Regions from separate parts of the Aeromicrobium sp. UC242_57 genome, predicted to be linked through region 2. Evidence: riboswitches for the same ligand, from Rfam matches in the RefSeq annotation. Region 2 holds a riboswitch; each other region holds the start of a gene.
What was found. Region 2 has a riboswitch for cobalamin ahead of ACHMWU_RS30075 (prenyltransferase/squalene oxidase repeat-containing protein). Riboswitches for the same ligand answer to the same signal wherever they lie in the genome.
Positions count from the first base shown of each region.

Region 1: another riboswitch for cobalamin. It lies ahead of ACHMWU_RS10325 (hypothetical protein); the one in region 2 lies ahead of ACHMWU_RS30075 (prenyltransferase/squalene oxidase repeat-containing protein).
Region 3: another riboswitch for cobalamin. It lies ahead of ACHMWU_RS18145 (hypothetical protein); the one in region 2 lies ahead of ACHMWU_RS30075 (prenyltransferase/squalene oxidase repeat-containing protein).

Region 1 covers NZ_JBIOAM010000003.1:160,469-170,462, forward strand. Annotated here, with positions in the region: gene ACHMWU_RS10285 (hypothetical protein) at 1-103, opposite strand, end outside; gene ACHMWU_RS10290 (hypothetical protein) at 325-1,011, opposite strand; gene ACHMWU_RS10295 (ABC transporter ATP-binding protein) at 1,324-1,881, opposite strand; partial or broken gene ACHMWU_RS10300 (ATP-binding cassette domain-containing protein) at 1,880-2,095, opposite strand; partial or broken gene ACHMWU_RS10305 (FecCD family ABC transporter permease) at 2,092-2,621, opposite strand; partial or broken gene ACHMWU_RS10310 (iron chelate uptake ABC transporter family permease subunit) at 2,687-3,106, opposite strand; gene ACHMWU_RS10315 (ABC transporter substrate-binding protein) at 3,127-3,444, opposite strand; gene ACHMWU_RS10320 (ABC transporter substrate-binding protein) at 3,356-4,189, opposite strand; cobalamin riboswitch at 4,245-4,431, opposite strand; cobalamin riboswitch at 4,464-4,657, shown strand; gene ACHMWU_RS10325 (hypothetical protein) at 4,701-4,922, shown strand; gene ACHMWU_RS10330 (ABC transporter substrate-binding protein) at 5,124-5,648, shown strand; gene ACHMWU_RS10335 (class I SAM-dependent methyltransferase) at 5,676-6,431, shown strand; gene ACHMWU_RS10340 (hypothetical protein) at 6,438-7,013, opposite strand; gene ACHMWU_RS10345 (hypothetical protein) at 7,039-7,236, opposite strand; gene ACHMWU_RS10350 (zinc-binding dehydrogenase) at 7,240-7,683, opposite strand; partial or broken gene ACHMWU_RS10355 (hypothetical protein) at 7,883-8,140, opposite strand; gene ACHMWU_RS10360 (TetR/AcrR family transcriptional regulator) at 8,340-8,939, opposite strand; gene ACHMWU_RS10365 (alcohol dehydrogenase catalytic domain-containing protein) at 9,240-9,994, shown strand, end outside.
Region 2 covers NZ_JBIOAM010000005.1:1,350,018-1,360,011, forward strand. Annotated here, with positions in the region: partial or broken gene icmF (fused isobutyryl-CoA mutase/GTPase IcmF) at 1-685, opposite strand, end outside; gene ACHMWU_RS30040 (MarR family winged helix-turn-helix transcriptional regulator) at 862-1,308, shown strand; gene ACHMWU_RS30045 (hypothetical protein) at 1,374-1,511, opposite strand; gene ACHMWU_RS30050 (hypothetical protein) at 1,459-2,079, opposite strand; gene ACHMWU_RS30055 (acyl-CoA dehydrogenase) at 2,157-2,378, opposite strand; gene ACHMWU_RS30060 (hypothetical protein) at 2,273-2,689, opposite strand; gene ACHMWU_RS30065 (acyl-CoA dehydrogenase family protein) at 2,762-3,661, opposite strand; gene ACHMWU_RS30070 (hypothetical protein) at 3,658-3,810, opposite strand; cobalamin riboswitch at 4,161-4,298, shown strand; gene ACHMWU_RS30075 (prenyltransferase/squalene oxidase repeat-containing protein) at 4,362-5,441, shown strand; gene ACHMWU_RS30080 (hypothetical protein) at 5,491-6,009, shown strand; gene ACHMWU_RS30085 (hypothetical protein) at 6,009-6,149, shown strand; gene ACHMWU_RS30090 (hypothetical protein) at 6,230-6,433, shown strand; gene ACHMWU_RS30095 (hypothetical protein) at 6,430-6,708, shown strand; gene ACHMWU_RS30100 (hypothetical protein) at 6,795-7,460, shown strand; gene ACHMWU_RS30105 (hypothetical protein) at 7,528-7,764, shown strand; partial or broken gene ACHMWU_RS30110 (ATP-binding cassette domain-containing protein) at 7,953-8,114, shown strand; partial or broken gene ACHMWU_RS30115 (ATP-binding cassette domain-containing protein) at 8,201-8,937, shown strand; gene ACHMWU_RS30120 (AAA family ATPase) at 9,019-9,396, shown strand; gene ACHMWU_RS30125 (ECF transporter S component) at 9,560-9,994, shown strand, end outside.
Region 3 covers NZ_JBIOAM010000003.1:1,251,486-1,261,479, reverse strand. Annotated here, with positions in the region: partial or broken gene ACHMWU_RS18190 (FAD-dependent oxidoreductase) at 1-658, opposite strand, end outside; gene ACHMWU_RS18185 (TetR/AcrR family transcriptional regulator) at 715-1,314, shown strand; partial or broken gene ACHMWU_RS18180 (NAD(P)-binding protein) at 1,311-1,418, shown strand; gene ACHMWU_RS18175 (flavin-containing monooxygenase) at 1,430-2,287, shown strand; gene ACHMWU_RS18170 (hypothetical protein) at 2,223-3,593, shown strand; gene ACHMWU_RS18165 (sigma-70 family RNA polymerase sigma factor) at 4,046-4,723, opposite strand; partial or broken gene ACHMWU_RS18160 (3-hydroxyisobutyryl-CoA hydrolase) at 5,258-6,209, shown strand; gene ACHMWU_RS18155 (enoyl-CoA hydratase/isomerase family protein) at 6,124-6,360, shown strand; partial or broken gene cobA (uroporphyrinogen-III C-methyltransferase) at 6,278-7,050, opposite strand; cobalamin riboswitch at 7,178-7,305, shown strand; gene ACHMWU_RS18145 (hypothetical protein) at 7,342-7,779, shown strand; gene ACHMWU_RS18140 (cobaltochelatase subunit CobN) at 7,706-9,994, shown strand, end outside.

The DNA.
Region 1 (9,994 bases), on a different contig from region 2:
CTGCGGCACGGTCGGGGTGGAGCCGCACGACGACGATGGTTCCTCGACCAGGTGCAGTGTCGAGGGTGACGGTGGCGCCGACGTCTTCGACTCTGGAGCGCACGGATTCGGCGAAGCCTCGAGCCAGCCGGAAGCACGCCGTCGAAGCCGATTCCGTCGTCGCTGATCGTGACGTGCAGCGCTCCGTCGATGAGGCGCACGTCTACCTCGGCATGGTCAGTTCTCGCATGCTGACGACATTGCGGAGCACCTCGCCGACGGCAGCGACGATGGCACGTACAGCACAATCGGGCAGATCGTTCTCGACGTGAGTGCAGCTCCACGTCATCGAGACCAGTCCGGACCACTCGCTAGCGTCGCTGGCAAACATCGCTCGGAGGCTCGGTGCTGGATCTGTGGAAGTCGCCCTCGGCAGCCCACAACGACTCGACCGTCGCCGCGTCGACGGAGCAGCGAGCGCGGAGCCGCCTCGGTGTCGGTGATGGCCGGGCCCCGTTGGCGATGGCCCCCAAGGTGTTGATGACGGTGTCGTGCGAGACACGCGCATCCTCGGCGGCAGTGTTGCTCGCGGTGCGTACCTCGGCTACCGCCCGTCAGCTCGTCCTCGGCCGCCGATGCTGCGGCGTCTGCCTGCTCGGCGAAGTCGAACAGGAAGGACACGCCGATACGGGTGGCCAGCATGATCGCCAGGGTCGTCACGACAATTGCGTTGGGCGGGTCCGGGCCCCAGTCAGGGTTGACCTGGGTGAGGGCGATCAGCAGGACCAACGCAACGACGACCGGAAAAGCGATGGCCCAGCGGCCTCGCAGCACGAAGGTCGGGGCAGCGGCGGTCAAGTTGGCCAGCCAGCACCCCAGCGAAGGCCAGAACCGTCTCGATCGGCCCTGCCACGGCCCAGTCAGCAGCACGACGATGTACACCAGCGTCAGCACCAGCCCGGCAGGAACCCGTGAGCCGCTTGCCGCCCACGCCAATCCCAGGAGGCCGAGATGGGCGAGCCCCAGCCCCACCTTGTGCGAGGTGGGGGCATCGAGTATTCGCGACGGCCCACAGATTCACGACCTGGAACAGCGCGATGGCTCGGAGCAAGATCTGCTTCATCGACTGCGACAGGGCGCGAGATGCCCATCCGGCATCGCTCCCGTCCGTCGCCCCGGCAGTCCAGGCTCGTCGCAGCAGTTGCCTTACCAGGTGGTGACCAGGCTGCCGCCGACGTCTGAACGTCTGGGTCATTTGGGGCGTTCCTCGCTCTGGGAGTCTGCAGAGATGCTAGCGGTCTCCCTCGCGATCGGACAGTGTGTATCTGGGGCGCAGGGCAAGCCCTATGGCAGCCCGGGCTCGAACCGCACGGCCGGCACGTCGCCGGGACCGTCGTGGGTGACGACGGCGCGCACGCGGTAGACCTCGGCGATGAGGTCGGGGGTGAGCACCTCGGGTCGGGCTGCCGGTCGCAAAGACGGCGCCGTCCGACAGGACGACGGCTGGTCGCAGAACATCGCGGCCAGGTTGAGGTCGTGCAGGGCGACGACCGAGGTGACGGGCAGGCGTCGCACCAGTCCGAGCAGGTCGAGCTGGTGGTGCACGTCGAGATGGTTGGTCGGCTCGTCGAGCAGCAGCTTCTGGGGTTCCTGGGCGAGGGCCCGGGCGATGTGGGCTCGTTGACGCTCGCCCCCCGACAACGTGTGCCAGGAACGGGCAGCCATCGCGGTCAGCTCGACCCGTGCGAGCGCCTCGGCGACAGCGGCCTGGTCGGCGACGCCTTCGGGCGACCAGGTGGAGCGGTGGGGGATGCGGCCGAGCTTCACGACGTCGGACACCGTGAGGTCGAGGCTCGGTCTGCGCGTGCTGCTCGACCACTGCGATGCGGCGGGCGATGTCACGGCGACGTAGCCCGTGCAGGTCGGTGCCGTCGAGCAGGACCTGGCCGCTGGCGGGCTTCCTGACCCCGGCCAGCAGTCGCAGCAGCGATGACTTGCCCGATCCGTTGGGACCGAGCAGCCCGAGCGTCGAGCCGGGGGTGACGTCGAACGTGACGTCGTCGACGACGAGACGTCCACCGACGCTCCACGAGACGTTGCGGGTCGCGAGGCTCATACGGGCCTCTTGCGGCGATAGAGGATGACGGCGAATGCCGGCACGCCGACCAAGGCGGTGACGACGCCGACCGGCAGCTCCTGCGGGCTGAACACCGTGCGGGCGACGGTGTCGACCCAGACCAGGAAGATCGCTCCGATGAGGGCCGTGGCGGGCAGGAGCAGCCGGTGCCGGGGCCGACGACGGCGCGAGCAGCGTGCGGCAGGACGAGGCCGACGAAGCCGATCGCACCGGCGGCACTCACGAGGGTCGCGGTGATCAACGCGGTGACCACGAGCAGCACGAGCCGCACCCAGCGCACCGAGATGCCCAGCGAGGCGGCGGCATCCTCGCCGAAGGCGAATGCATCGAGTGCAGGGGCCAGCGCGATGCAGATGACGAGGCCGACGAGGCACACGATCCCGCACGTGACGACATCGGTCCAGCCCGCACCACTGAGGGAGCCGAGCAGCCAGAACAGGACCCCGCGGGTCTGCTCGGCGTCGGCCGAGGACGTGACGATGAACGAGGTGAGTGCGGAGGACAGCGGGTCGCGGCGACGCCGGCGAGCACGACGCGGTCAGGTGTGCCGCCGGCGCCGGCGGCGAGCAGCAGGACCATGGAGAACGCGACGACCGCGCCGAGGAATGCCCCGGTCGACAGCGTGATGATGCCGCCGCCGACGCCCAGGATCACGACGAGCACGGCCCCAGTCGACGCGCCCGACGAGATGCCGAGGACGAACGGGTCGGCGAGCGGATTGCGCAGCAGCGACTGCATGATCGCGCCACAGATCGCGAGCCCAGCGCCGCAGACAGCCGCCAGCAGGGTGCGTGGCAGGCGCAGCTCCCAGACGATGCCGTCGCGGATGCGCGAGACCCCTGCGTCGCCCCAGCCGAGGTGCTGGCCGACCACGGCGAACACCTCGCCGACCGAGAGGTCGGCCGGCCCGATCGTGATGGCGACGGCGATCGACAGCGCCAGTGCCGCCAGGCCCCCGGCCCAGAGCGCCCCGCGGGCGCCCCGGACCACAGGCGTTCGGTCGGTCTGGTTCAACGCGTGAGCCCGAGCTCGACCAGTGCCTCCGAGAGCTTCTCGGCACCGTCGACAGTACGAATCGACGGGTTCATGTCGGCACCGTTCATGATGACGTAGCGCTTGTTGCGCACGGCCGTCAGGCGCTGGGTGACCGGGTTGGACTCGAGGAACTTGATCTTGTCCTCCAGCTTGTCTCCGGTCTGCGACTTGCGGCGCAGGTCGCCGAGCACGATGACGGTCGGGTCACGGTCGAGGACGCTCTCCCAGCTGACCTGGGGCCACTCGGTCTGCGTGTCGTCGAAGGTGTTCTCGACGCCGATCGTGCGTGAGATGACGCCAGGTCAGCCGTTGGCGCCAGCCATGTAGGGCAGCTCGGTGTTGGCGAACCAGTAGGCGACGGACACGTCGCTCTTCGGGGCGTTCTCGGCGGCCTTGGTCATGCGCGCCTTCAGCTCGGCGACGAGCTTCTCGCCACGGGACGGGACGTCGAAGATCTGGGCGAAGCTCGGTGATCTCCTGGTAGATGACGTCCATCTCGAGCGGATGGTCGCGCGGGCCGTCACCGCTCTCGTCGGTGCGTCCGTCGCAGTGCGACGGGGCGACGTACGTGGGCACGCCCAGCTTGGCGTACTGCGCTCGGCGGTCGGGATCCTCGTCGTTGAGGGAGCCGCCGAACGACGCGGTCACGATGTCGGGCTCCTCCTGCAGCACCCGCTCGTACGAGACGGCGTTGTCACCCAGGCGGGGAACTGTGGCATTGGCTTTCGCCAGGTTGGGCCGGATCTCGTCGGTCCAGGTCGAGGTGCCGACCATGCGGTCACCCAGGCCGAGCGAGAGCAGGATCTCGGTCGAGCCCTGGTTGACCGAGACCGCGCGCTGCGGGGCCGCCTCGATCGTCACGTCGGTGCCGCAGTTGTTCTTGATCGTGAGCGGGTAGGTCGTGCTGCCTTCGCCCGCTCCCCGGGTCGTGGCGTCGCGGGCGGGGGAGTCGCTGGTTCCGCAGGCAGTGAGGGCGGAGGTGGCCAGCCCGGCGCAGAGCACCCAGGCGGCAGTACGTGTGAAGGAAGGGGAAGGCACGTGAATCCTGTGATCTGAGGCTCTTGCGCGGAGCCTGACGAATGATCCGGCCGACTCGAGTCGGCCGCAAACCAGCAGGTCTTCGGGACTCGGGTTCGACCCGGGATGGTGGCGCCTTCCCAGATCTTGCGATCCAGTGGCGATGCCACCTCCGTCACCCTCACCGCTGCGCGTCAGCTCCCGGATTCACACCGGATTCCCTGACCCAACGAATGGGTACGACTGGTTCTCACGCAGCGTAGCAAGGGCTCGTCTCGGGTCGCTTGGAGGCTGCTGAGATTGCCGATGCCTTGGTGTTCGGGAAGTCGGTGCGAATCCGACACGGCCCTCGCCACTGTGAACGCTGAGATGTACTGCCCCTGTCGTACGTGAAGACGTACGAGGTCACTGGACTGCGATGTCTGGGAAGACCGGTGGTGCGTCGTCGACGCGTGAGTCAGGAGACCGGTCAAGGCGCCACATGTATCCACGAGGGTTTGGAGTGAGAATGCGCAGACGACCCCTGCCTGTCATGACCATCACGGCGGCCGCCATGGCGCTGCTGCTCGGCGCGTGCGGTGCGAGCGACGACCCGGCACCTGCCGGTGACCCCTCGCCGGCGATCGTCGTCGAGAACTGTGGCCGCGAGGTCACGATCGACACGCCGATCGAGCGTGCCGTCGCCATCAACCAGCCGGCAGTCGAGCGTTGCTCAGCCTCGGCCTGGACCAGCGCATCGCCGGAGTCGGCATGAACGACAAGGTGCTGCCCAGCTGGCCGACGCGGCGAAGGGCGTCAAGAAGTTCGGCAAGGAGTTCCCCGCCTTCGAGCGGGTCCTGGACGAGGACCCCGACTTCATCTACACGACGTTCAACTACACGTTCACGCCGGAGGGCATCGCCGAACGCGACACGTTCGAGAAGCTCGGAGTCAGGACCTACCAGTCGCCGAGCGAGTGCACAGGTCAGGAAGCGACGCAGACCGATGCGCTGACCCTCGACGACATGTACGGCGAGATCAGCGACATCGCCACCCTCTTCGACGTCACGGATCGGGCGACCAGCTCGTCAAAGATCTCAAGGAGCGCGCCGCAGCAGCGACGGTCGACCTCGACGCCGACGACGTGACTCTCGCCTGGCGGTACGCCGCCACCAAGACGCCGTACATCGCCGGCTGCTGTGGCGCCCCCGGCATCATGACCCGTGGGGTCGGAGCCACCAACGCCTTCGAGGACAGCTCGCAGCTGTGGCCCGAGATCAGCTGGGAGAGCATCCTCGACCGCGATCCGACGGTCCTGGTGCTGGCCGACCTGGGGCGCGGTGGCGACGGCGACAGCGCGGCCGACAAGATCAAGTTCCTGGAGTCCGATCCGGTTGCCAGCAAGCTGACTGCCGTCAGGAACAAGCGGTACATCATCCTCGAGGGCACCACGATGGATCCGTCAATCCGCAATGTCGAGGGCATCGAGAAAGCTCGCTGAGGGACTGCGCGAGCTGAAGGTCGTCCAGTGAGCCTCGCCGGACTCATCGACCGCTGGGACAGCCAGCAGGCCGCCTACATCGCTGACCGGGAGAAGCGGTTCGACGCGATGCTCGACGTGCTCGGGCTCGACAATGACGGTGACTTCACGGTCGTCGACCTGGCGTGTGGTCCTGGCTCGTTGTCCACCCGCGTACTCGACCGTTTCGACCGCGCCCGCGTCGTCGGCATCGACTTCGACCCCATGCTGCTGCACGTGGCACGCAGCCAGGTCGACGCGTACGAGGGTCGGCTCAGCATCGTCGATGCCGACCTGACCGATCCGTCGTGGCCCGATCGTCTGGGCGACGTGGTCGCCGGGGCGCCGCAGGCCTTCGTCTCGTCGACCGCACTGCACTGGCTGACCCCGGCTCAGCTGCTCGACGTCTATGCGACCTCGTACGGGCTGCTGGCCCCCGGTGGCACGTTGTTGAACGGCGACCACCTGCGATTCGACGGTAGGACGCCGCGGGTCAAGGTGTGGGCTCAGGCCCACGACGAGCAGACCCAGGCACGTGCGTTCGCTGAGGGTGCTCCGCCGTGGGACGAGTGGTGGACCGAGCTGGCCGCGCTACCGCACCTGGCCGAGCTGCAGGCCGAACGAGATCGGCGGTTTGCCGGACGCGACAGCATGCCGCCGACCGCCGTCGACCTGCACCTCGCCGCGCTCGCGCAGGCCGGTTTCGGCGAGGTCGGCACCGTCTGGCAGCTGTCCGACGACTACGTGGTGTACGGCGCGAAGTAGCGCGGTTCAGGACTCTCGCGGCCACCAGGGCGGCATCTGGTCCCTGACATGGTCGGCCCAGGCCGCAGGGTCGTCACCGTCCGACAGCGTCCACGCCTTGACCGACTCGCTGAGACCTGCCGCGGCGAACGGGATCGCCACCGGGTCGAAGGCATCGTGAGCGACGCCGTGGCGACGCCACACGGTGAGCGCGATCTTCAGCCTCCTGGTGAAGTTGGCCTCGAGGGAGCGCCACAGGTGCGACGACGTGCTGGACTCGAAGGCTGCGCGAAACAGTGCCCGGTCTCGGGTGATGATCCAGAAGGCCTCCACCAAGGTCTTCTGGAAGGATGCCGCAAGCTCGGTGATCGACATCTCGTCGGTCTCGGGCAGTCCGAGGGGGGCGTCGATCTCCTCGATCAGCATCGTGGTGAGGAGCTTCTCCCACGCTGGCGTAGTGGGTGTAGAACGTGGTTCGCGGTACTTCGGCGACCCGGCAGAGCTCGCTGACCGACACGTCATCGACGCCGCGGTGCTGAGAGACTCCCGCAGCGCCGAACGGAGGGCTGACACCGTGCGGCGCGTGCGGGGGTCGTTGCTCATGGCTGCCATGATTCCAGCACGCGGTTCAGCGCATCGTCAGAACTGCCTTCACGGCCTTGCCCGACTTGGTGTCGGCGATGGCCGTCTTGATGTCTTCGAAGGCATAGCGGTGATCGGCTGGTCGAACGGGAACGCCCCGGCGCGGTACAGCGCCAAAGCTGAGGGATGAACACCTGCGGAACGGCGTCGCCCTCGATGGCGCCGACGAGGGTCTTGCCGGCACCGGTCACGAGGGCCAGCGGCAGGACAGGCGTCCGGGCGTCCGACGCCGACCAAGGCGATCGACGCGCCGAAGCGGGTTGCGTTGATGGCGTTCTCGACCACTGCGGGAACCGCTGTCGTCGTCGACGGCGTAGTCGGCCCCCAGACCGTCCGTGATCTCCAGGATCGTGGCGACGACATCATCGGTCGAGCCGTTGACCGTGTGTGTCGCGCCCAGCTTGGTGGCGAAGTCGAGGCGCTCGTCGAGCACGTCGACCGCGATGATCGTGGTCGCTCCAGCGACCTTCGCGGCCATGATCGCGGACAGGCCGACCGCGCCTGTTCCGGTCACGACGATGCTCGACCCGGCCGGCACGGCCAGCGAGTTGAGGACGGTTCCGGCGCCGGTCTGGATGCCGCATCCCAGGGGGCCGACGATCTCGAGCGGGACGTCTTCGGGGATCTTCACGGCATTGCGGGCGCTGACGATCGCGTGGGTCGCGAAGGACGACTGACCGAAGAACGAGCCGTGGATCGTCTCGCCCTCGGGGCTCTCGATCGTGGTGGTTCCGTCTTCGCGGACTCCGGCGATGTTCAGGCTGCATGAAGCTCAGGCAGTACGCCTCGCGTCCGGTCAGGCAGTTGGCGCAGTGGCCGCAAGAGGCAAAGGAGGCCGCGACGTGATCGCCGACCGCGATGTCGGTGACGCCGGAGGCCGACGCGTTTCGACGATGCCGGCTCGCTTCGTGGCCGAGGACGATCGGGAATGCGGCGGGAGATGTCGCCGTGGACGACGGCGAGATCGGTGTGGCACAGGCCGGTCGCCACGATCTTGACCAGGATCTCGGAGGGGCCGAGGTCGTCGAGGACGATGTCTTCGAAGGTGAACTCGGTGTCGGTACCGCGGATGACGGCCGCGCGTGCAGAAGTGCTCATGATGTCGGCTTTCTCTCAGGATGGCGTCACGCTGGAGGAGCGACGTCAGGATCATGCGAGGCCGGCGCCACAAGTATGTGACGCTTCAACTTATATCTCGGTTCTCGACAGGTGTCGAAATCTCGCCCTGGGATCGTGCACGCAGCGGTCCAGGGCGACGCCAGCTCCAGAGTCACCTGGAGCGGAGATTCACAACGACGTGCCTCGCACCGTGCCGAGAGCCAGCTCGCTGTAGCGCTCGGCCATCTGGGCCGGCTGGATGCTGCCGCCAGCCCGGTACCACGAGGCGATGGCGTAGCCCATGTTGATGACGGCCCGTGCCGCCTCCCGAGGGAACGGAGTGGCGAAGGCGCCGAGCGCGACACCGCGGTCGATGACTTCGCGGAACATCGCCTCCTGCTCGTCCCGCAGGGTCACGACGAGCTTTCGCCCGACGTCGTCGAGGCTTCGGAGCTCGGATGCACCGATCAGGGCCTCTTGCTGCCGGGTCGTGTGGAAGAGCGTCCAGGCCCGAACAATGGCGTCGAGCTGGTGCGCGGGCTCGCTGTCGGAGGCGACCAGGGCGGAACGGGTCATGGAGATCGTGTCGGTCATGGTACGCACCATGATCTCCTGCAGGATCTCCTGCTTGGACGGGAAGTGGTGATAGATCGATGCCACGGTCACGCCCGCATCAGAGGCGATGTCGCGCATCGAGGTGCCGTGGTACCCGCGCTCGGTGAAGTTCGAGATGGCGCACTCCAGCAGCGTCGCTCGTCCATTGCCCGATCGCGATCTGGTCTGTGCCATCTGGTCTCCCTTCCTGTCACCCCTGACGAGGTGTCTCGATTGTGTCATGAGTCGGCCTTGAAATGTAGCAGCCGACGAGGCGTACCTGTGCGATCGTTCGGTTAGTCGCGCTGGTGGGCCCGTGGCTCGCCGGTCGAACAGAGGTGCCTGTTGCCAAGCTGTGTTCTGTGTTATTCCCTTAGTTCATTGAATCATGATGAGGGGTCGGTCGGCGAGAACTCTTGACAGGTCGTGATGTGCGTCATACCGTTGAGCAACTAACCGAACGCTCGCTTAAGGGAATCTATGACTGTCTTTGCCGTGGCACCTAGCACGCAGCCGGCGACGCGCAGTGCCCGCGCCGCCCGCTATCACGGTGTCCTCGACGTGCGTATCGAGCAGATCGAGATCGCCGAGCCCACAGCCGACGAAGTGCTGGTCGAGGTCGCTTTCTGCGGTGTCTGTGGGTCCGACCTTCACGAGTACTTCTCCGGCCAGACCGTGACACCCGCAGAGCCGCATCCGCTGACACACGTCGAGCTGCCAGTCGTGCTGGGTCACGAGTTCTCGGGCACCGTCGCCGCCGTCGGCCCAGATGTTCGCTCAGTCGCCGTGGGCGACCGGGTCGCGGTGCGGCCGACCTACAGCTGCGGCGAGTGCGCCAGCTGCGAGCGTGGGCATCCCAACACGTGCACCAAGCTGGCCTTCCACGGTCTCAGCGGGCCAGGGGGTGGGCTGTCGACCTTCACCGTGCTTCCGTCGTCGATGGTCTTCGCGCTGCCGGGCAACGTGACGCTCGAGCAGGGCGCGCTCGTCGAGCCCATGGCGGTCTCGTACCACGCCGTCGCGCTCGGGATCACCGATGCGACAGTCGTCGCCTTCGTCGGGGAAGCTGGTCCGATCGGCATCGGCGCGATCTTCGCACTGCGGGCTCGAGGTATCCGACACGTCATCGCGGCCGATCTCTCGCCAGCCCGCCGCGCCCTGGCCGCATCGCTGGGCGCCGAGGTCTTCGATCCGGCCGAGAGGTCCCTCGTCGACGTGCTCGAGGGTCGGGTGCTCGATCTTGCCGTGGA
Region 2 (9,994 bases):
GACGCGCAGCTTGTCCTGCTGGTCGACCCGGAAACGGCGCACGAGCCGTCGGTCAGCGAAGACTTGCCGGAGCCGCCGGTGCCGGTGATTCCTAGAACAGGGTGCGAGTGGGCGGCGGCAGCGGAGGCGATGCGAGCCTGCTCTTCGTCGGAGAGGCTTCCGCTCTCGGCCAAGGTGATGGCGCGGGCGACGGCTGGACGCTCGCCGGCGAGCAGGGCGTCGACGTCGAGGGTGCCCTGCGCCGTGAGGTCGAAGTCGCAGTCCTTGACGACGGAGTTGATCATGCCGACCAGGCCGAGGCGCTGGCCATCTTCGGGCGAGAAGATCGTGACGCCGGACTTTCGCAGCCGGGCGATCTCCTCAGGAACGATGACGCCGCCACCACCGCCGACGACATGGATGTGGCCGGCTCCCTGCTCGCGCAACGACTCGACGAGGTACTCGAAGTACTCGACGTGGCCACCTTGGTAGGACGACACCGCGATGCCCTGGACGTCCTCCTCGATCGCGGCATCGACGACTTCCTGACCGAACGGTTGTGGCCGAGATGGATGACCTCAAGCCCCCCCTGCGACTGGAAGATGCGGCGCATGATGTTGATCGACGCGTCGTGACCGTCGAACAGTGCCGATGCCGTGACGAATCGGACCGGGTTCTTCGGGACGTGAAGTTCTGGGCTGCTCATGGTTCCTCTTCCGGGCGGGTTGCCGAAGGTGTTGCGAAGCACACGGATCAAAGTACTTGGATCTAAAATAGTCGCATGTCCAAGTAATTACCAGTCCGGGGCTGCTGCCCTACGATGGAGCGCATGCCTGCCGAGCCGAAGCTGCCCTTCGACCCCATTGAACGCGCTTCCGAGCTGTGGGTCGAGCACATCGGGCCGGCCCGCTCGATGCGCCTCGCCACGTCGATCATGCGGGTGAGCAGCTGCATCAGCGCCGGCTGGATGCCGCGCTCAAGCCGTTCGGCATCACCTTCGCCCGCTACGAGGTGCTGCAGCTCATCTCGTTCAGCGCGACCGGACGGCTGCCGCTGAGCAAGATCGGTGAGCGGCTCATGGTGCATCCGACCTCGGTGACCAACGCGATGGACCGGCTGGAGTCACAGGGGCTGGTGCGTCGGGTGGCCGACCAGACCGATCGCCGGCGCACCTTCGCCGAGCTGACCGACGAGGGCAAGCGCATCCTGGCCGAGTCGACCGCGGCGATCATGGCGATCGACTTCGCGATCGTCGGGCTCGACGACGAGCAGCAGGACCAGACCTTCGAGCTGTTGCGCCACGTGCGCTCGGCAGCGGGCGACTTCTAGCCGAGCCTGAAAACCAGAACGCCCCCGACCCAGTGGGTCGGGGGCGTTCTGGTTTTCAGCTTGCGTCAGATCTTCAGACCGCCGCGGGTCGTGCCGCCCTTGATCAGGTTCGTCGTCTTGACGACCATGCGGTAGGGCCGCTTCTTCTTGTCAGAACGCTTGTAGGTGGCCTTGCCCTTCGAGTTCAGCCGGACCGTCTTCAACGTCCTCCACTTGCCGCTCTTCTTGACCTGGATCGTCGCCTTGCGGGCGCTCTTTGCGCTTGCCGGCCTTGTCGCGGTAGGTCGCGGTGAGCTTGAACGTCAGCTTCTTGCCACGCTTGGTGACCTTGACGCCCGAAGTCGACTCGACCGCATAACGGACGCGCGTGGAGTTGGCCGGAGCCGGGATCGGGCGGTCGTAGTACGCGCCGACGTGACCGGGACGGGTGTCGTAGCCCGACGCCGTGAAGTTGATCAGCTTGACGGTGCCAGCACCCCAGGCCCGATCGAAGTAGATGCCGTTCTGGTAGACCGGGACGCCGGTCTTGACGGCCTTGCCGTTGACGGTGACCGTTGCCTTCACGCCGTAGAACGAGGACGATCCAGGCGCGGAAGCCACGACGGTTCCGGAGATGAAGTTGGAGGTCTTGTAGTACGTGGCGCCCTGCTTGAGCTTGAAGGTCGTGATGGCGGCCGTGTCGCCCGGCGCAGCCGTGGCGGCTGTGGTGCCGCCCGCGATGAGTGCAGTCGACGCGACGGTGATGGCCGCGAAACGCAAAAGGTTTTTCATGCGGTGGTTCCCCCCGGATTGAGATGAGAAATAGGGCTTCATTTAAGCAGATACTCAGCCTGGGCCGACAGACCGTCTCAATCTAGGTCGCGGAGCATAGCGGCACCGAGGGTCTCTTCAGGTACTCCGAAGCCCTCGATCAGGGTCAGGGTGTGCGGACGAAGCTTGTCGAGGAGGTCGTTGATCAGCGACGTCACGGTCTTGGCCCGCTGGTCGGACAACCGGTTGTGGCCCATGAACCAGGCGAGGTCTTCCTCGATGATCGACAGCGCGTACAGCGAGCAGACGTCACGCAGCAGCTCTGGGCGTCAGGGTCGTCGCACCGCGCGATCCCGGCTGTGAAGGCCTCGAGGACGACACGGTCGATATGGACCCGTCCGCACCGGATGACGTGATCCTGGGCGGCGTTGAACACCGCGAAGGCCTCGGCCGGTTCGTCCTTGTCTGCCCGGCGAAGTCGGCGAGCGGCGGTCTCGATGACGTGCTGCTCGCGGTCCTCGAACAAGTTGAGCTGGTGCCCCGGTCGAGCAGGTCGTGGTCGTCGTCGCCGGATCGTGCGTCGATCAAGCGCTGGATGGCTGGGATGCGGCGGTGCGCTCCTTGACGACATCGGCGACGGTGCTGGCAGCAAAACGGACGAAGCCGACGGGGTCGAGCCCGCCGACCTCCTGGGCGTACGACGTCAGCAGCTCCTTGGCGACGGCTGGAACAGGACGTGGTTGTCGCCCTCGAAGGTCGTGAAGACGTCAGTGTCGCCCTTGAGCGTCGTCAGACGGTTCTCGGCGAGGTAGCCGGCTCCGCCGCAGGCTTCGCGGGCCTCCTGGATCGCGCGGGTCGCGTGCCAGGTCTGGGCTGCCTTCAGGCCAGCGGCGCGACCTTCGAGCTCACGGGACTCCTGCGGATCGGGAGTGTCGGTGCTCTGGAGGCGGTCCATGCGGGCGACGAGCTGGTTCTGGGCGAACCGGTAGGCGTACGAGCGGGCGATCAGTGGGAGGAGCCGCCGCTGGTGCATGCGGTAGTCCATCAGCAGGACTTCCTGGCCGGGACCCTCGCTGAACTGGCGGCGCTTGAGCGCGTAGCGTCCGGCGATGCTGAGCGCGACCTCGGTCGCTGCGCTAGCCGAGCCGCCGACACTGACCCGACCACGGATCAACGTCCCGAGCATCGTGAAGAATCGCCGGTTGACGTTGTCGATGGGCGACGAATAGGTCCCGTCCTCGTCGACGTCGCCGTACTTGTTGAGCAGGTTCTCGCGCGGGATACGCACCTGGTCGAACATGATGCGGCCGTTGTCGACCGCGCCGAGCCCGCCCTTGTGACCGTCGTCCGAGGTCGTGACACCCGGCAGGTCGTTGCCGGCTTGTCGCGCAGCGGCACGACGAAGCAGTGCACGCCGTGGCTCTCGTCGTTCGTGACGGCTGGCGAAGACCGTCGCGACCTCGGCGTGCAGCGCAGCGCCGCCGATGTAGTCCTTGCGCGCCGACGGCGTGGGGGAGTGGATCACGAACTCCTGCGTCGCCGGGTCGTACGTCGCGGTCGTCTCGAGGCTCTGGACGTCGCTGCCGTGCCCCGTCTCGGTCATCGCGAGCAGCCCAGCAGGTCGAGGTTGATCAGGTCGGGGATGTACTTGTGGTGGTGACGCTCGGTGCCGAGGTTCTCGATCGCTCCGCCGAACAGCCCCCACTGCACGCCGGCCTTGACCATCAGCGACAGGTCGAACTGGGCCAGCATCTCGATCCCGGTGACCGCGCCGCCCGGATCGCCCGGTGCCGCCGCTCGCCACCTTGAATCCTGCGGCGGGGATACCGGTCGGCACGAGCTTCTTCATCTGCCCGAGCACCCGTTCGCGTGCCTCGGCGAGGGTCAGGTCGTGGTCGTAGGCCAGGTCGATCGCGGCGAGATCCTTGCGGACTGCTCCCGCACGTGGCGCCACTTGCCGTCGAGAGCGATGCGGAGTTCGTCACTGAGCGTCATGGCTACGACGGTACTGGTCCACGCTCCGCTCGGCGACGGGAGAAATCTGGTTCTGTCCGCTGAATCGCGGACAGAACCAGATTCTTCGGTCGCGGGTTCCGGGTGTTAGATTGCTGAAGCCGTTTGGCACAACTCGAAAACCGCCCGCATGTCAGGGAAAGCCGGTCAAACTCCGGCGCTGACCCGCAACCGCAGGCCACCTCAGGTGGCGAGCCGGAGCACCTGCTGTGGGCATGACCGATCCACGCTGTCGAGGAACACACGTGACGGGCTTCCGCCTCTCCCGTTCAACAGCGGGAAGGACCCACATGCTCAACCGCACCAGCCTTCCGCCGCCTCGGCGCGGCCGCCATCGCCCCGGCGCTCGCCGCTGGCATGGTCGTCGCAGCGCCCTCGGCGCAGGCCGCCCCCAACTCGTACGGCTACTCCGCAGCCCGCTGGCTGAGCGATCAGCTGACCAACGGCATCGTCTACAACGAGCAGTACAGCTTCAACCACTACGGCCTGTCCCTCGACGTGTTCTTCGCGTTGAACGACCTCGACACGCGGGCCGCCGATCAGGCGAAGATCATCTCCGCGTTCGAGGCAAACCCATCGGCGTACGTCGGCGGCGGATCCGCCGGTGCTGCGGGCAGCTCGCAACGGCAGTCGAGGCTTCGAGCGATGACGCCGACGCGACCGCGTTCGGTGGCCAGAACCTCATCGCCACGGTCGAGTCCCGCGTCGTGGCCAGCGGTGACGAAGCCGGTCGCGCCGTCGATTCTGGGTTCGCCGACTACTCCAACTCGATCGGTCAGGCGTGGGTCGTCCGCGCGCTCGCCACGAGCCCGACCAGCACCGCGAAGCTCACGTCGGCGACTGACTACCTGCTCAAGCAGCAGTGCGCCACCGGCGCGTTCCGCACCAACATGTTCGCGGTAGCGGTCGCAGACGACCCGACCACCACGGAACCGTGGGAGGACGAGACCGTCCTGCCCGTCGACCGTGAGTGCGGCGACACCACCACGGCCGACGACGACCAGATCACGATCGACGCCACCGCGTTCGGCATCCAGGCACTCCTGTCGGCCAAGGACGCTGGTGTCGCCAACCTGCAGGACGACATCGACGCCGCCGTCAGCTGGCTGCTCAAGCAGCAGGCTGCGAATGGCTCCTTCGTCAACGATGACAACGCGAACACCAACACCACAGGCCTGGCCGCTGTGACGTTGAAGGCCGTCGGTGCAGACCGGCGCGGCCGGCAGCGCCGCGTCGTGGATCGTCTCGCACCAGGTCACCGACGCGATCGCCGAGGACACGGCGCTCGCCAACGAGCTCGGCGCTATCGCCTTCGACCAGGATGCACTCGCCGCCGGCAAGACGACTGGCATCCCGGTCAACCAGCGTGACCAGTGGATCCGTGCCTCGGCGCAGGCCGCCATCGGCGTCAACGCCCAGTTGCCGGCCAAGAGCTTCACGGCGAAGGCCCCCAGCGGCTACCTGGCCAGCGGCAGCACGATCTCGGTGTCGGCGACGGGCCTCGCAGCCGGCGAGAAGTTCACGGCGTCCGTCGCCGGCGGAACGACGGTCACCGGCACCGCGACTGCAGCAGGCGTCGCCTCGGCCAAGGTCAAGACAGGCGGCAGCTCGGCCACGCGCGCCGTCTCGATCAAGGGCTCGCGGACGAACCGCGTCGGCACGACTTCGGTCAAGATCCTCGCGGCCAAGAAGCTTCTCGATCAGCCTCAGCAGCAAGGTCAAGAAGAACAAGAAGCAGACCGCGAAGGCTTCCGGTCTGGCCTCGGGCGAGACCATCAAGGTCTACGTGTCCGGCAAGCTCGTCAAGACTGCCAAGGCCAACTCCAGCGGCAAGTACAACTACACGTTCAGCGTGGGCAAGAAGGCCGGCAAGAAGACCGTCAAGGTCGTCGGAGCATTCAAGAACCGCACCGGTTCGAAGGCTTCAAGGTCAGCTGATGCGCCGCCTGACGTCCTTGCTCGCCGCGCTGCTCCTGGGCAGCGCGGCGGGTGTCGCGCTTGCGACAGGTCCGGCAACGGCCGCAGCATGCGCCAAGGGCGTCGGGGTCACGGTCGTGGTCGGCGGCAGCGTCGCGTGACGCCGACGGCGGGGGAGATGCGGCCAGCAACTTCGTCGACGCAGGTCACTCGCTGACGTACGTCGACACCCGAGCCGGGGATGGTGTGCCAGGTCGACGGGGCGCCCAGCACAAGCTGTGCCAAGGCGCCGCCGGCCACCAAGTACTGGGGCCTGTTCTGGTCGAACGGGACGTCCGGCACCTGGAAGTACTCCAGCCTGGGCGTCGGCTCGCTCAACGTCCCGCAGGGCGGCTGGGTCGCCTTCGTGTTCCAGAACGGCAACTCCAAGACGTACCCAGCATGAAGCCGCTCGCGGCGACAGCACCGAAGCCGACGACCCCATCCGCGAAGCCCAAGCCGAAGCCCGCCCCGAAGCCGTCGGCCAAGTCGACCAAGCCCCCGGCGGCAGGGACGACGTCCGCTCCGCAGCCGACCGCCAGCACTCCGACAGCCGCGACGTCGACCGCGACGCCCACGCCGTCGGCGTCGACCAAGACCCCGAGACCGACCTCCTCTCCAGCGGAATCGTCAGCGACCAGCACGACAGCCGCCCCGGCGGCACAGGACGACGCCGGCTGACCAGCGCCGAGAGCAGCGACGACGAAGGCGGCTCCGGGGGGCTGGTCTGGGCGGCAGCGGCGATCGGCATCCTGCTGCTCGGCGGGATGGGTGCGACTCTGGCGGCGCAAGGCAGCAGGCGAGTCGTCATAGCAACGGTCCTTCCGCGCGATCTGCATCCGGGCGCCTGGTGGATCTGGGCACTCGGGCTCGCGGCCGCGGTGTCGCTCATGACCAACCCGATCCTGATCGTCCTGGTCGTGCTCGTCGTGTGCTTCGTCGTGATCTCGCGCCGGACCGCGGCGCCGTGGGCCATGTCGTTCCGGTTCTACCTGTACCTCGCCCTGCTGATCATCACGATCCGCGTCGTGTTCCGCATCCTGGTAGGCGGCGCTGGCAGTGGTCAGGTGCTGTTCACGCTGCCGGAGATCCCGTTGCCCGACGTGGCCCGTGGCATCACGCTGCTGGGTCCGGTGCACGCGCACTCCTTGCTGGGCGGCCTCTACGACGGCATGCGGCTGGCGGCGATCGTGATCTGCGTCGGGGCTGCCAACACCTTGGCCAATCCCAAGCGGCTGCTCAAGTCGATGCCGCCGGCGCTGTACGAGGTCGGCACCGCGATCGTCGTGGCGCTGTCGGTCTTCCGCGGCTCGCCGAGAGCGTGCAGCGGGTTCGTCGCGCGCGCAGGCTGCGCGGCGACCCGGGCAAGGGGATCGGCTCGTTGCGCCGCATCATCGTGCCAGTGCTCGAAGATGCGCTGGAGCGGTCGATGACGCTCGCCGCGGGCATGGACGCTCGTGGCTACGGGCGGTCGGGGCAGGCATCCCGACGACTCGCTGGTTGACCGGGACGTTGATGCTGGCCGGACTGACCGGTGTCTGCATCGGCACGTACGGCTACCTCGACGCCACGGCCCCGCGCTGGCTGGCCTGGCCGATGCTCCTGGCCGGTATCGCCCTGGCAGCCGTCGGGTTCGCTGTTGCTGGCAGGCGGGTCGAGCGCACCCGGTACCGTCCCGACCGGTGGCGGGCCGGTGAGTCGTCGCCGTCGTCTCGGGTCTGGGAGCGGCCGTCATGACGGCCGTGATCGCCGATCGCGATCCGCTGGTCATCACGCCGCCGGTCGCCGACGTCCCGGGGCTGACCGTCGCCGCGCTGGCGGCTGTCATGATCGGTGTCGTGCCGGCCTTCCTCACGCCTCCGCCAGTGCTCGACGTCATGGGCCAGGCGCAGACAGCCGTTCCGGGAACCAGCCGAGGTGCGCCCATGATCGCACTGCGCGGGCTGTCCTTCCGCTACGACGGTGCCGTCGAGCACACGTTCACGGGGGTCGACCTGAGCCTCGACGAAGGCGAGCTCGTCCTGGTTGCCGGTCGCACCGGATCGGGCAAGTCGACGCTGCTCGGCACCTTCAATGGACTCGTCCCTCACTTCAGCGGTGGTGAGCTCGGCGGCGACGTGCTGCTGGCCGGTGAGTCGATCACCGGGCGCGCTCCGCGCGGCTGGCTGACAAGATCGGGTACGTCGGGCAAGATCCCCTCGCCGGATTCGTCAGCGACACCGTCGAGGAAGAGCTCGCGTACGGGATGGAGCAGCTGGGTCTCGACGGGCAGACGATGCGCCGCCGCGTCGAGGAGACGCTCGACCTGCTCGGCATCGCGTCGTTGCGGTCGCGGCCTTTGCGCACGCTGTCGGGTGGCCAGCAGCAGCGGGTGGCGATCGGTGCGGTGCTGACGATGCATCCGCAGGTGCTGGTGCTGGACGAGCCGACGTCGGCGCTGGACCCGACCGCCGCCGAAGACGTGCTGGCGACCCTCGCGCGGCTGGTCGACGACCTCGGGCTGACGGTCGTGCTGGCCGAGCACCGGATGGAGCGGGTCATCCCGTTCACCGATCGACTCGTGCTGGTCGAGGACGGCCGGGTTCGCGATGGCCTGCCTGCCGATCTGTTGGTCGATTCGGTCGTGGCGCCGCCGGTCATCGAGCTGGGCAGACTGGCCGGCTGGTCGCCGTTGCCGCTGTCGGTCCGAGAAGCTGCCGCCTCCGGGGATCGTTGGGCGTCCTGCCCGCGCCCGTCGCCACTGCGGCTGGCTCCTCGCGAGCCTGCGCTGACCGCAACAGGCGTCACGGTGGCCTACGGCTCACTGGTGGCTGTACGCGACGTCGACCTGACCGTGCCTGTCGGTCGGGTCGTGGCGCTCATGGGGCGCAACGGGTCAGGAAAGTCGTCCCTGCTGTGGGCCGTGCAGGGCACTGGCAAGCGGCATGCCGGATCGGTGCGGGTCGGTGGCCTGGACCCCGAGGAGCTTGTCGAGCAGCGGTGCGCGGAGTCGTGGGGCTCGTTCCTCAGACAGCGACCGACCTGCTCTACCTCGAGACCGTCGACCAGGAGTGCGGAGCCGCTGACACCCAGGCCGGCGCTGACGAGGGCACGTGTCGCAGCATCCTCGACCGACTGGCGCCGGGCATCGAGGGCGAGGCGCATCCGCGTGACCTGTCGGAGGGACAGCGGTTGTCGTTGGTGCTGGCGATCGTGCTGACCGCGCAACCCCGCGTCGTCGCGCTGGACGAACCGACCCGTGGCCTCGACTACGGGGCGAAGAACGAGCTGGCGGCGATCCTGGGAGAGATCACGGCGCAGGGCCGCGCGGTCCTGGTCGCGAGCCACGACGTCGAGTTCATCGCGCACGTCGCCGACGAGTCGTCGTGATGGCCGAAGGCGAGATCGTGTCGGCCGGTCCGACCGCCAAGGTGCTGGCCGAGTCGCCGGCCTTCGCGCCGCAGGTCTCCAGATCCTCGGCCCGGGCTGGCTCACGGTCTCGCAGGTCGAGGCGGCACAGGCCAGCCAGGATCAGACCAGCCAGGCTGTGCTGATGCAGTCTGCGATCGCCTTGCGTCCCCGGTCCGTCGCGGTGCTCACCGTGGCCTCCGTGGCGGGACTCATCATGTTCGTCTGGCCGTTGCTCCTGGTGCCTGCCGAAGGCGCCACGCGGGTCGACCAGCCCTTCGTCTTCATGCTGCTGCTGCCGCTCGTCGTGATCGTCGTGGTCGCCGAGCGCAGCGAGGGCGGCATGGACTCCAAGGCCTTGGCGATGCTGGGCGTGCTGACCGCGATCAACGCGGCGCTCCGGGCTCTCGGTGCAGGGACGGCCGGACTGGAGCTGGTGTTCTTCCTGCTGATCCTGGCGGGCCGGGTCTTCGGTCCAGGATTCGGTTACGTGCTCGGGTGCACATCGTTGTTCGCCTCGGCGTTGCTGACGTCGGGAGTCGGCCCGTGGTTGCCGTTCCAGATGATGGCCTCAGCCTGG
Region 3 (9,994 bases), on a different contig from region 2:
CCTTCGGCCAGGTGCAGGTAGTTCTTGACCAGGGTGTTCTTGGCGTTGTGGCGACATCCCGTCATGCAGGCGCCGCAGTCGATGCAGGCTCGCCTGGTGGGCCCGGCGCCTCCGAAGAACGGATCGGCGACGTCGTCTCCTGGCTCGACCCCGTGCGCCCCACCGAACAGCACGCCGACGTCGGCGGCGTGGAACGTGTCCTCGACGCCGTAGTCCTTGGCCAGTGCCGCCATGAGCCGTCGGCCGGTGTCACCCCGGGATATGTCGTGACACCGAGCATCTTCTTGGCCTGGGCGAAGTGGGGCGCGAGCTCGGCCTTCCAGTCGGTGATGTGAGCCCACTGCTGGTCGTGGTAGAAGGCGTCGAGCGGCTCGTACAACGTGTTGGCATAGACCAACGACCCGCCTCCGACGCCGGTGCCGCTGGCGATCAGGACGTCCTTGAGCAGGGTCAGCCGCATGATGCCGAAGCACCGGGCCCACGGCGCCCAGAGGTACTGACGGGCTCGCCACGACGTCTTGGGCAGCTCGTCGTCGGCGAACCGTCGGCCCATCTCGAGCACCCCGACGCGGTAGCCCTTCTCGCTCAGGCGCAGTGCAGCGACGCTGCCGCCGAACCCGGAGCCCACCACCAGGACGTCATAGTCGTACTTCGTCATGGCAGCACCCTACGACCTTGTTGACACTCTGCCAATAGCCCGCAAGACTGAGTTTCGTGAACGCCATCCGCCAACGCCTCGCGCCTGCGGCGCGTCGTCAGCAGATCATCGACGCCGCCAGCGTGCTGTACCGCGACCGCCCGTACGACGAGGTGTCGACCGCCGAGCTCGCCCAGGCCGCTGGCGTGGCCAGGGGCCTGATCAACCACTACTTCGGCGACAAGCGGGAGCTGTTCCTCGAGGTCATGCGCGGGTCGATCCTGATGCCCGAGTCGGCGTTGCCCGACTACGACGGCATGACCCTCGAAGAACGCGCCCGACTCACGATGGACTGGATCCTCGACGCCGCCACGACGTACGGACAGGCCTGGGTCGCCGCCAGCGGTGCTGCCAACCTGCACGGCGCCTCCGACGTGCAGGCGATCGTCGACGAGGCCGACGACCGGGCCGCGCGTCTCGTGCTCGATGCCCTCGGACTCCCCGACACCCCGCACCTGCGCGCGCGGCTGCGCCCGCTGGCAGCGCTGACCAAGGCGATCTGCCGCGAGTGGCTGCAGCGCGGCACCTACACCCGGGACGAGTCGCTCGACCTGCTGACCGACAGCGTCCTGCTGTTCGTGCAGACCCCTGCCCCACCCTCGGAAGGACGACCATGACGTCTGTCGGCATCATCGGATCCGGCTTCGGTGCGCTCGCCGTCGCGATCGAGCTGCGCCGCGCGGGCCACACCGACCTCAGGCTGTGGGAGCGCGCCGACTCGATCGGTGGGGTGTGGCGCGACAACACCTACCCAGGCGCAGCCTGCGACGTCCCCTCGCCCCTGTACTCCTACTCGGTACCGAGCCGGATCCCGACTGGTCGTACCGCTACGCCCAGCAGCCCGAGATCCTGGCCTACCTGCGCTCGACCGCCGACAAGTACGGCATCACGCCGCTGGTGCAGCTCGACCGCGAGGTCGTCGCCGCACAGTTCAGCGACGACAGCTCAACGTGGACCGTGCAGTTCGCCGACGGCACCGAGCAGACCGTCGACATCCTGGTCAGCGCCGTCGGACAGCTGTCGCAGCCCGTGCTGCCAGCCATCAAGGGTGCCGAGACCTTCGAGGGCATCGCCTTCCACTCCGCCAGGTGGGAGCACGACGTCGACCTGGTCGGCAAGAAGGTCGCCGTCGTCGGCACGGGCGCCAGCGCGATCCAGTTCATCCCCCACCTGACCCAGCAGGTCGCCGAGCTCACGGTCTTCCAGCGCACACCGGCCTACATCCTGCCCAAGCCCGACCAGGCATACGGACCGCGCTACCGCGCAGGCCTTCGCCACGTCCCAGGTCTGCTGAAGGGCGAGCGGGCGACGTTCTGGGGCCTCGGCGAGCAGTTCTCGCGCGGGCTCGACGACGGCACCTTCGCTGGCAAGTCGATCAAGACCGTCGCGCTCAAGCACCTCGCCACCAAGGTCAAGGACCCGGTGCTGCGAGCCAAGCTGACCCCCGACTACCCCGTGGGCTGCAGAGCGCATCCTGTTCGCCAACACGTACTACCCGGCGATCGCCCAGCCCCACGTCGACCTCGTGACCGACCCCATCACCCAGATCACGCCCACGGGTGTCACGACCGCCGACGGAACAAACTATGACGTCGACGTCATCATCTACGCGACTGGCTTCGACGCGCAAGAGTTCCTCGAGTCGATCGACATCACCGGCGTGGGCGGTCAGAAGCTCGCCACCCAGTGGACCGACGGCGCACGGGCGTACCTCGGCATCTACGTGCCGCACTTCCCGAACCTGCTGCTCTCCTACGGGCCCAACACCAACCTTGGCGGCGGGTCGATCATCTACATGCTGGAGGCGCAGGCCCGTCACATGCGCCAGACGCTCGACCAGCTCAGAGCCGGCGGGCACCGCCGCGTCGAGGTCACCGAAGCAGCCGAGGAGCAGTACGACCGCGAGGTGCAGACCCGCCTCGCCCGCTCGGTGTGGTCGCAGTGCAAACAGCTGGTACCGGCATGCCTCCGGACGCATCACGTCCAACTGGCCCGGATCGACCCACCCCTACGCCAAGCGCACCAAGACCCTGCAACCGGAGGCCTTCTCATGGCGTTGAACAGCTACCCGGCAGAGCCGTGGGACCTGCACGGCCATGCCTACATCGGCGTGTGGCTCATCCCTCGCAAGCACCTGCCGCCCCCACACTCGGCGGCCACCCGGCCGATCACGATCTTCGGTCGCGGCATCGTCTCGACGGCATTCTTCGTGTACGAGCAGCCCAGTCCACTGACGTACGACGAGATCATGTCGACGGTGCTGGTGCGCCAGGGCTGGCGTCCGCGCGTGTCGATCACCCACATCTGGGTCAACAGCCTAGCCTCGCGTGACGGTGGACGCGGCTGGCGGGCGATTCCCAAGGAGCTCGCCGACTTCGACGTCGCAGCGCACCGGTCGTATGTCGCTGACGGGATCGGCGCCCTCGACGTCGGCCGGATCCGCCGGTTGCCGTTCGCTCTCTCCGACCGGCTTTCGCATCGCACAAGATCGCGCGGGAACGCTGAAGGTGTCGCCGGTACGCGGCCGCATCCGGCTCGGTCTTGGTCGTGGCACCTGGACGTTCGACAGCGGCGGTCCGTTGTCGTTCCTCGCCGGACGCAAGCCCCTGCTGACCCTCGCGGCCCGACCGTTCAGGCTGCTGTTCGGGTCACGCACGGCCTAGTCTGGACCGATGCGTCTCGCGATCGTCTCCCTGGCCGTCATCCTGCTGTCCCGGCTGCACCTCCGGCAGCGATCCAGAGACCTCGCCAACCCCTGAGCCAACCGGCACGACCGCCACGTCCAGCCCGTCGGCCGGCTCGCCGAGCACCGCACCGGCGCCCACCGGGACCTGACTGTGCAGCGATCTGGCAGCCCGGCAAGAGCCCCGCGCGACTACGACTCCTGCATCGATGACGGTCAGCCCGCCGAGCAGGAGGTCGTCAAGTGCCAGGACGGCTCGTCGCTCGTGATCTATCGTGACGAGTTCTACGCCGTCACGGGCGGCCCGATCGTCCACCCGGACGTCGCGCCGCTGCAGGACACCGACGAGTTCACGACGACCTACACGGCCTGCACCGGCGAGTAGGTCGCTAGCCGCCGATCCTGGGCACCGCCGATCGACGAGCTCGACGGCTCCGGGCACGACGTCGTCGAGCCCGTCGGCGACGTCCTTCACCGCACCGACCGGCCGGCCATTCGCCACCTTGCCGGTGAGGTCCGTGACGACGCTCGCTGCATCGGGTCGGCCGGGTGTCGCCTGAGGTGCGGTCGTCGTCGAAGGCGCTGCCGCCACCGGGTGCGCTGCAGGTCGTGGGACATCAGCCGCACCAGCAGAGGCCGTGCTCCGTGCTGCGACGGCATTCGGCTCACGACGGACCGGCTCCGTCGGAAACCCCGCTCGGGGGGCGACGTGGACGACACTCTCGGTCACCGGGGACGCCGCGACGGCCGAGCCCGAGGTCCCGGTCGACATCACCGCGACCGTCGTCGCCGTGACAGCAGCCGCCGGAACCAGCACGGCCACCGCTGCACCCTTCGTCGTGGCCACCAGGTTCGCGAGCATCCCGCCGCCGACCTTGCCGGCGACGAGGGCTCCCCCTCCGACTGTCGTCGTGGCCAGCGCTGCGGCGCCGCCACGGCACCGAGGTCACGGTTGACGTCCTGCAGCTCACGCACGGATGACGCTGCAGTCGGCGCACCCGTCGACGTGCGCCCACGCCCCGATCCTGTTCCTTCGCCGACGCCGTGCGTCGCACGACAGCTGCCAGGCTGGCGCGCACCTCGCCGCACGACCGCGCGACGTGATCATGGTCGACGGCGACGTGCTGCTGCAGGTAGGCCTCGCGCAGCCCCGTCCTGGCTCGGTACACCAGTGCGGAGACCGTGTTCGCCTTCATCCCCAAGGTGTCGGCCAGCTCGAGCGGCTTGCGCCCCTCGACGTCGAGGTGCCACAGCACGCGCTGCCACCGCTCGGGCAACGACTGGTAGGCTGCCTTGACCGCAGTGCGCTCGAACAGGTCGAGCTCGCCAGCCCCGAAGGCCACGGGCACGTCGATCTGCGAGTCGTCGTCGGTCGTGATGACACGCTGCGCGACCTTCGCCCGTCGACCGGACTCGTGCCGGATCGTCGTGAACAGGTACGCCCGGAACGACTCGTCGGGCCCCTTCCACGGAGCAGGAGGTCGAGGATCTGGGCGAACGCCTCGGCCACGACGTCCTCGGCTTCTTCGCGCTGACCCAGATGCCGAGCCAGGCGGCGGGCCACATAGCTGTGGCGGGTGTACAGCTCGGCGTAGGCGTCGGTGCGGCCGTCACGGCTGAGCCCGATGCGGCTCGGCGTCGCTGAGGTCGTCAGAGAGAACGGGTGGGAGTCGATGCTGTTGTAGTCGGCGGACACGAGGTGCACTTCCTGGGAGTGTGGGACTGCGTGGGGAAGTTCGCGACCCGTGTAAATGCAAGTTTCAACTGACATACTGTCTCACGTTGAATTGCCTCGCATGACGGAATGTTTGTGACCTTGGACATAGTTCCGACGGGCCACTCACATCGAGCCCCGCGCGGAGGCTAGCGTTGCCACGATGACCCAGACTCACCAGCAGGCCGCCGTGCTCGACCACGGCGACGACGTCCTGATCAGCCGAGACGGCCGGGTCGGTCACCTGCGGCTCCATCGCCCGCGAGCCATCAACGCCTTGACCCACGACATGGTTCGTCTGCTCCAAGACGCCCTCGACCGGTGGCGCGATGATCCCGACGTGGCAACGGTCGTGCTGACCGGTGCCGGCGAGCGAGGCCTCTGTGCCGGCGGAGACATCGTCGCGATGTACCACGACGCACTCGCTGGCGGAACTGCCTCAGAGGGGTTCTCGGCCGACGAGTACCGCCTCAACGCGACGATCGCCAGCTATCCAAGCCGTTCGTCGCGGTGATGGACGGCATCGTCCTCGGTGGCGGGATCGGCCTGTCGGCACATGCCGACATCCGTGTCGTGACCGAGCGTTCCTCGATCGGCATGCCAGAGACGGGTATCGGCTTCCTTCCCGACGTCGGCGGCACCTACCTGCTGTCGCACGCGCCCGGCGAGCTCGGCACCCACCTCGCGCTGACTGCGGGGACCGTGCGCGCCGGTGACGCCATCGCGATCGGCCTGGCTGACTGGTACGTCCCGACTCAGCACCTGCCCGGGCTCGTCGCCGCTCTCGCCACCACCGAGCCCCTTGAGGCCGTCGCCCAGGTTGCCGAACCGACCCCCGACTCTCCGCTGCTGGCTGCCCGGTCGTGGATCGACAGGTGTACGAAGGCCCTGATGTCCTGGCCATCGTCAACCGGCTGCGCGGCTCCGAGATCGATGACGCCCGGGCCGCGGCCGTCACGATCTCTGCCAAGTCACCGACCGCCGTGACCGTGACGCTCGGCGCCCTGCGGCGGGCTCGCGACATGACCGATCTGCGTCAGGCCCTCGACCAGGGAGTTCCGCCTGGCGCGGCGGCTGCACCGGCACCCCGACTTCGCCGAGGGCGTACGGGCGCAGGTTGTCGACAAGGACCGGACCCGCGCTGGTCCCCCGCCTCGTTGGACGAGGTCGGCGACGTGGAGGGCTACTTCGCTGACGCCGGCGATGCTGAGCTGGGACTCGCCGACGACGTCGGCTGACTCTCCAGGTCGGCGACTGCCCCGATGACGATGACGGCTGGCGGTGCGACCTGCTCGGCGACCGGCGTCGAGCCCAGGTCGGCGAGGGTCGAGCGGATCGTGCGTTCCGTGGGCAGGCTGCCGTCGCAGATCAGTGCCACGGGAGTCGAGCCCGACAAGCCACCGCCCATCAAGGCCGCGGCGATGTGCGCGGCGTTGGCGACCCCCATCAGGACGATGATCGTGCCGCCGGCGCGAGCCAGGGCCGACCAGTCGGTCAGGCTGGTCGGATGCCCGGGCGGCGCATGTCCTGACACGACCGTGAACCCGTCGACCAGCCCCCGGTGCGTCGCTGGGATACCGGCGATCGCAGGCACGGCGACAGCCGACGACACTCCCGGAACCACCTTGACCGGGACACCGGCGTCCTGACATGCCCGTCAGCTCCTCGAAGCCGCGACCGAACACGTCGCCGTCGCCTCCCTTGAGCCGGACGACCTGCAGACCCTGCTTCGCTCGATCGATCAGCAGCGCGTTGATCGCCTCCTGCGGGGTGGTTCTGCCGCGCGGGAACTTGGCCACGTCGACGACCTCGACGTCGGGCCGGGCTGGTCGAGAAGCACCAGCGGGGCCAGATGGTCGGCCACCACGACGTCGGCGGTCATCAGCGCCTTCAGGCCCGCGACCGTGATCAGCTCGGGTCTCCCGGACCGCCGCCGACCAGCGTCACACCGGCCATGCCGACATCGCCGCGACTGGTGGATTCGCTGTCGCCCACGTCAAACCAAGCATGCGCACATTCTTGCCTGCAACGCGCACGCCGCCGACAAGCAGGGCATCGGATCTCCCCGGCGGTACCTCCCGTAGGCTGCCAGCACGCCCGTGGCGCAGGAACCCGGTGAGAGTCCGGGGCGGTTCCGCCACTGTGATGTTCCCGCACGACCACGTCGAGCGGGACACAAGCCAGACACTGGCCACGGACGGTCCGACCACATGACGGGGCGAGAACCCCTAGGAGGAGACCGGCGACATGGCCGACCTGACGACCCGCATTGCCCTGCTGTCCACGTCCGACACCGATCTGCTCTCGGCCCGTGCCAGCGGTGCTGCCTACGAGTGGGCCGATCCGAGCCGCACCTCCGACGACCGGCTCGATGCCATCGTCGACGGCGTCGACCTCGTGGTGGTGCGCCTGCTGGGCTCCCCGCACGACCTGTGGCCCGGGCTCGGCGCGGTCCGTGAGCGCGGCGTCCCTCTGGTCATCCTCGGCGGTAGCCTGCAGCCGAGCGCCGAGCTCATGGAGCGTGTCGACCGTGCCGATGGGTGTTGCCGCACAGGCGCACCGCTACCTGGCCGAAGGCGGCCCCGGCAACCTGGCCCAGCTGCACGCCTTCTTGTCCGACACTGTCCTGCTGACCGGCGTGGGCTTCGAGCCGCCAGACGAGATCCCGGCGTGGGGGTTCGCTGATCGCACGTCGGCACCTGCGGCCGACCTGCCGCAGATCGGGATCTTGTACTACCGCGCCCACGAGGCCAGCGGCAACACCGCCTTCGTCCACGCCCTCGCCGACGCCGTCGACTCGACCGGCCAGGCCACCGGCGTGCCGATCTTCGCCGGTTCCCTGAGGGCAGCAGGTGACGATCTCTACGAGGGGCTCGGCCGGCTCGACGCCCTCATCGTGACGGTCCTCGCCGCCGGCGGCAGTGTCCCGGCCACCGCCAGCGCCGGCGGGGACGACGAGGCCTGGGACGTCGAGCGCATGGCCGCCCTCGACATCCCGGTGCTGCAAGGCCTGTGCCTGACCAGCAGCCGCGCGGAGTGGGAGGCCTCTGACGATGGCGTGACCCCCCTCGACTCGGCCACCCAGATCGCGATCCCCGAGTTCGATGGCCGCATCATCACCGCGCCGTTCTCGTTCAAGGAGCTCGACTCCGACGGCCTGCCCCAGTACGTCGCCGACACCGAGCGGTGTGACCGGGTCGCCCGGATCGCCGTCAACCACGCCCGGCTGCGGCACATCCCGAACGCCGACAAGCGCCTGGCGCTGGTGCTGTCGGCGTACCCGACCAAGCACGCCCGCATCGGCAACGCCGTCGGCCTCGACACCCCGGTCTCCACGATCCGGCTCCTGCGGCGCCTCCGCGACGAGGGCTACGACATCGGCGGCGAGAACCAGGTCACCGCGCTGCTCGACGAGGAGGACACGACGGCAGGCGACGGCCTCATCCACGCGCTGATCGCGGCCGGCGGCCAGGACGAGGAGTGGCTGACCACGGCTCAGCTGACCGACGCGCACGTCCGCATCAGCCCGTCCGACTACGCCACGTGGACGACCGACCTGCCGGCCGACCTGCGCGACGCGATGCAGGAGGCATGGGGTCCGGCGCCCGGCAGCCTGTTCGTCAACGACCAGGGCGAGCTCGTGCTGGCCACGCTGACCGCCGGCAACATCGTCCTGATCATCCAGCCGCCACGCGGCTTCGGCGAGAACCCCGTCGCGATCTACCACGATCCCGATCTGCCTCCCAGCCACCACTACCTGGCCGCCTACCGGTGGCTCGAGCACGGTTTCGGCGCCGATGCAGTCGTCCACCTCGGCAAGCACGGCTCGATGGAGTGGCTGCCGGGCAAGAACGCCGCGCTGTCGGCATCGTGCGGCCCGGATGCCGCGATCGGCAGCATGCCGTTGATCTACCCGTTCCTCGTCAACGATCCGGGCGAAGGCGCCCAGGCCAAGCGCCGCGCCCACGCCACGATCATCGACCACCTCGTCCCGCCGATGGCTCGCGCCGAGTCGTACGGCGACATCGCCCGGCTCGAACAGCTGCTGGACGAGCACGCCAACATCGCCTCGATGGACCCGGCGAAGCTCCCCGCGGTCCGCGGCGAGATCTGGGCCCTCATGCGGGCCGCCGAGATGCACCGTGACCTCGGCCTGGAGGAACGCCCAGACGATCAGGAGTTCGACGACTTCCTGCTGCACGTCGACGGCTGGCTGTGCGAGATCAAGGACGCGCAGATCCGCGACGGTCTGCACGTCCTCGGCCAGGCACCCACCGGCGAGGCGCGCACCAACCTGGTGATGTCGATCCTGCGCGCCGCACAGGTGTGGGGTGGCGTCGGCAACGCTGTGCCTGGTCTGCGCAGCGCGCTCGGGCTCAAGGAAGGCGCCGAGCTGCACGCCGTCGACGAGATCGAGACTCGCGCACGTGAGCTGGTCGAGCAGATGGAAGCCGCCGACTGGGATCCTGCCGCTGCTGCCGGGCTGCACGTCGATCCGCAGGTGCAACGGGTGCTGGCCTTCGCGGCCGAGCAGGTCGTCCCTCGTCTCGACCGGACGACCGACGAGCTCGCGGCGATCCTGCACTCCCTGAACGGCGGCTTCGTCCCGGCAGGCCCCTCAGGCTCCCCCCTGCGCGGCCTGGTCAACGTGCTTCCGACCGGACGCAACTTCTACACCGTCGACCCGCGGGCTGTGCCGTCCCGCCTGGCGTGGCAGACCGGGCAGGCGATGGCCGACTCGCTGGTGAAGCGACACCTCGACGACACCGGCACCTACCCGTCCTCGGTGGGGCTGTCGGTCTGGGGCACCAGCGCGATGCGCACCAGCGGCGACGATGTCGCCGAGGTGCTCGCGCTGCTCGGCGTGCGCCCCGTCTGGGACGAGGCCTCACGCCGGGTC